Regions from separate parts of the Cytobacillus sp. FSL R5-0569 genome, predicted to be linked through region 2. Evidence: riboswitches for the same ligand, from Rfam matches in the RefSeq annotation. Region 2 holds a riboswitch; the other holds the start of a gene.
The links. Region 2 has a riboswitch for S-adenosylmethionine ahead of MKX78_RS07780 (LLM class flavin-dependent oxidoreductase). Riboswitches for the same ligand answer to the same signal wherever they lie in the genome.
Positions count from the first base shown of each region.

Region 1 (2,408 bases), 1.4 Mb from region 2:
TAATCATTTCTATTAATTCAAAGGAAGATAAATCAAACACAGATGAAGCGCCTGGGAAATTACCAACTCTTGCCGGATCCCCTGTAATGGCTAAAATATCATGCAACCCCAATGTATGAAGACCCATGAGATGTGATTGTAAGCCGATTAAGTTTCGATCTCTACAGGAGAGGTGGACAAGTGGTCGAACGTTTGTATCCTTTTGGATGATGTGTGCTAGGGCTTCATTTGCGATTCGTGGTGTCGCAAGAGAGTTATCTGCGAGTGTGATTGCATCAACCCCAGCATCTTTTAAGGCTCTGGCACCTTCAAAAAATTTAGCAGTTGATAGCTTCTTAGGTGGGTCTAGTTCGACGATGATGGTGCGTTTTTCTTGTACAAGTGTCTCTAACGGGGTATTGGTGCGTTCGATTGTAATTCTCTCTATTTTAGGTTTCCTTTTATTTGTTACGTGTTTTTCAATAATTGGTACAGCATGCCTAACTTCGTCTGCAAATGCTTTAATATGGCCAGGTGTCGTTCCGCAGCAACCACCAAGCAGTCGAACACCTTGCTTAAGGAAGGACTTCGCTGATTTTCTAAAATAGTCTTCACTCTCCTTATATTGAATCGTACCATCGATATAGGCCGGTAGACTCGCGTTAGGATATGCAGAGAGAAACGCGTGCTGAGGTAATTCAACGGAGGAGAGTGTCTCTAACATATGATGTGGACCTAAACGGCAGTTTACCCCGACAACATCTGCCCCTTTAGCTTCTAACCTTTTTAAGGCGTCATTAATTAACGTCCCATTTTGTAATATAGCGATTTCTTGTAAAGACACTTGGGCAATTATAGGTATATCCGTTTCTTTCCGGGCAATAGAGAGAACCGTTTCTAATTCTTCTAAATCATAATATGTTTCAAGAAGGAGCCCATCTACGCCTTCTAACAATAAGCAGTATAGCTGTTCACGAAAGTTACGTTTAATTTCATCTAGAGGAATAGAGAGGGGGTTTAATCCTCGTACACCTCCAATTGTGCCAAGCACATATGCCTGGTGCTGTTGAATACTAGATCGTGCCAGTTTTACAGCCGCGCTATTAATCTCTTTGACTGAATCCTCTAGGCCATACCGTTTCAATTTTAAATAATTCGCAGCATAGGAATTTGTTTGAATTAAATCAGCACCTGCATGGAGATAGGCTTGATGAATGTGCTGAATTTGTTCCGGTGCTGAGAGGTTTAACTCTTCAAAACATGTATCCGTACCATAAGAATAAAGAAGTGTTCCTATCGCACCGTCAGCAATTAATACTTGGTTCTTCATTTTTTCAAGGAAGTTCAAAGGTCTCACTCCTTCAATTCATATTTTGTTGAATTCAATGGATGAGAAGCCAAAGAGAAAATAAAAAAGGCCCTCAAGAAGAAGGCCTATTATTATCATAGTCATCTTCTCATCTTTCAAGCGTATAGCTTGTAGGAATTAGCACCTTTTCAATAGTGTTCACTATTGATGGTTGCTGAGGTGTCATCGGGCCTATCCCTCAACCTCTCATGATAAGAAATAAAAAATATTTTATTGACTAAAATTTACATGAATGAGTCTATGTTTGTCAAATAAAAATTTAGAAAATTTAAAAATAAGTAATTAAATAAGTGCTTTTTTAGAAAATGATGTAAAGAGGAAGATATACTTGAAAACACTATTAACAGCAGTTATAATGTTAAAAGTGTGCAGAACAGAGAGAAACGCAATCAATAGTTGCATTTGTTATGTCTTTTCTGTATAATAGACAATGTTGGTCTTTGACTGCGATGAAGTGAAAGGTTGCTGACACACCCGGCCGCTTTGCCATGGCGAGTGTGTGGGAAATTTTCACGGAGAATGTCTATATGAAAATAGGCGAAAAGGAGGGAAAATAATGGCAAAACAAAAAATTCGTATTCGTTTAAAAGCTTATGATCACAGAATTCTTGATCAATCTGCTGAAAAAATCGTTGAAACTGCAAAACGCTCTGGTGCGGCTGTATCTGGTCCAATCCCATTGCCAACTGAAAAGTCAGTTTACACAATTCTTCGTGCGGTGCATAAATATAAAGATTCTCGTGAGCAATTCGAAATGCGTACACACAAACGTTTAATCGACATCATTAATCCAACACCACAAACAGTCGATTCATTAATGCGTTTAGACTTACCATCTGGTGTTGATATCGAAATTAAACTTTAATTAATACATTAAAACAATCTAGGAGGTGTGACTGAAATGACCAAAGGAATCTTAGGAAGAAAGATTGGTATGACTCAAGTATTTGCTGAAAACGGTGATCTTATCCCGGTAACAGTGGTTGAAGCTACTCCAAACGTTGTTCTTCAAAAGAAATCAGTTGATACTGATGGATACGAAGCAATCCAAATCGGTTTT
Region 1 is NZ_JBBOWW010000001.1:141,381-143,788, forward strand. It holds gene MKX78_RS00700 (bifunctional homocysteine S-methyltransferase/methylenetetrahydrofolate reductase) at 1-1,327, opposite strand, end outside; SAM riboswitch class I at 1,434-1,546, opposite strand; gene rpsJ (30S ribosomal protein S10) at 1,905-2,213, shown strand; gene rplC (50S ribosomal protein L3) at 2,250-2,408, shown strand, end outside.
Region 1: another riboswitch for S-adenosylmethionine. It lies ahead of MKX78_RS00700 (bifunctional homocysteine S-methyltransferase/methylenetetrahydrofolate reductase); the one in region 2 lies ahead of MKX78_RS07780 (LLM class flavin-dependent oxidoreductase).

Region 2 (2,408 bases):
ATCTCTTTCTTTTCTTCGCCGGATGAACCTGATGTCCCACATGCACTTAAAACAGTGCAACAAGTCAGTACAAAAAATAATAACCAAACTTTTCTCATACCCTTCACCTCTTATTTTAATTATTTATCTTTTCACCTTTACGATATTTACTTCCTGGATGACCACTCGGTAAAAGGGGCGAGCCATGAGTAAAAAGCTTTTCTCTTAACGTACCCTTTTTGTATTCCTTTTTATATAAACCACGTTCTTGTAGAATCGGAATAACAAGCTCAATAAAATCTTCCAAATCTGCTGGCGTTACTAAATGATTTAAATTAAAACCATCGACACCAGAGGCTTCAAACTGATATTGAATTTGGTCTGCTACTTCTGATGGATTGCCGACAATTATATTGTCTCTATCTAATCCTTCTAATTTTGAAATCGCTTCTTTAATCGATAGTTTTTTCTTCGCATCTTTCGTTAATGAAGCAGCTTTATAATGCCCATGCTCTGTAGCTTTAAATTCAAATGGGTTATCTAACTCATCCTTTGTAAATTCCGCAACATTATAACCGCTTGCGCCCCCAAACTGTGCTTTCGCTGCATCTGCACTCCATAATTGGTTGTATTCAGCAAATTTCTCTTCCGCTTCTTCAGTTGTCTTACCTACGATGACTGTTAGGAAAGTGAATATTTTAATATCTTCCGGATTCCTGCCATATTCTTCCGCTTGTTTTCGAATATCCTTTGTATAATGTCTTACTCTTTCAGGTGTTGGCCCACCTACAAATACACATTCTGCATGTTTTGCTGCAAAAGCACGTCCTTTAGGAGAAGTCCCTGCTTGATATAAAACAGGTGTTCTTTGTTGTGACGGTTCTGTTAAATGCGGTCCTTCGACATCAAAATATTCTCCTTTATGGTGAATTTCATGGATTTTCTTACGGTCGATTAATACCCCTTGTTCTGTATCTTCTATCACTGCTCCATCTTCCCAGCTTGATTCCCACAGTTTATAAACGACATCCATATATTCATCGGCAATTTCATAACGCTTATCGTGTTTGATCATATCTTTGAAACCAAAATTTCTTGCTGCATTAGGAAGATAAGAAGTAACGATATTCCATGCCACTCTTCCTTTTGTCAAATGATCTAATGTGGAAAACCGTCTTGCCTGCCCAAAAGGTGGCTCATATGTTGTACTCACCGTTAATGCAAATGACAGATGCTCTGTCACTGCTGCCATAGCAGGGATGACAAACGCCCCATCATTAACAGGAAACTGTAATCCATCGTTAATTGAAGGTTCTTTACTTTCTTTATACGTATCATAAACACCTAATACATCCGCAAAAAAGACAGCATCGAATTTTCCCTTCTCGAGTGTTTTGGCTAATTCCATCCAATAATTAATATCTTTATAGGCACGATGTCGTTTGGAATCTTTATGCTTCCATAGCCCATGAGAATTGTGCATTGCACTTGTCATTTCAAATGCATTCAATATCATTTGTTTTTTATAACTCATACTGCCATTACCTCCTCTAATACTTCTACAAAAGAAGCATAATAATGTATTTATCAATTGTGCTAAGAATGTTTATCGCTTTTGGTGGTCCAATCAGCCATAAAAAAACCTCTTCCAAAAAGGAAGAGGTAACGTACGCTCATAAATATTTCATTCTCTTCCTATCTTTCAAGCTAAATGCTAGCTTGCTGGAATTGGCACAGTACTTGCAATGCTAAGTCTGTTGCCGAGGCTTCGTAGGGCCAGTCCCTCCACCTCTCTAGATAGTGGTTATTTAATTGATATAGTTACTCTAAAATATTTAGAATCTTTTGTCAACATGTTTTTTAACTTATGCTTCCTGATTTTCTAGTACCTTTTTCTTAAGAGCACGTCGCAGTATCTTTCCTGTTGTATTCTTCGGCAATTCTTCTAAAAATTCTATAGAGGAAGGAATTTTGTATTTGGCTAACTTTTCTTTACAATAAGTCAATAAATGTGCCTCTGTTAAATTTTCAGTTTTAGGTACAATATAGGCTAAAACTTTTTCTCCTGTATTCTGATCAGGTACACCTAAAACAGCCGCTTCTACAATGTCAGGATGGTCATAAAAAACCTCTTCTACTTCCCTTGGATACACATTATAGCCACCAACAATTATCATATCTTTCTTACGGTCAACAATGTAGAAGTATCCTTCTTCGTCCCTCTTAGCTAAGTCACCTGTATATAACCAATTTTCCTTTAAACAGGCAGATGTTTCTTCAGGCATTTTGTAATATCCTTTCATAACGTTAGGGCCTTTCACAACAAGCTCCCCTACTTCACCTACAGCGACCTCTTCTCCTAATTCATTAACTACTCTATTTTCAACATGAATAATAGATGTGCCAATCGACCCCGGTTTCCGTGGACG
Region 2 is NZ_JBBOWW010000001.1:1,498,287-1,500,694, reverse strand. It holds gene MKX78_RS07785 (MetQ/NlpA family ABC transporter substrate-binding protein) at 1-98, opposite strand, end outside; gene MKX78_RS07780 (LLM class flavin-dependent oxidoreductase) at 116-1,513, opposite strand; SAM riboswitch class I at 1,672-1,783, opposite strand; gene MKX78_RS07775 (fatty acid--CoA ligase family protein) at 1,845-2,408, opposite strand, start outside.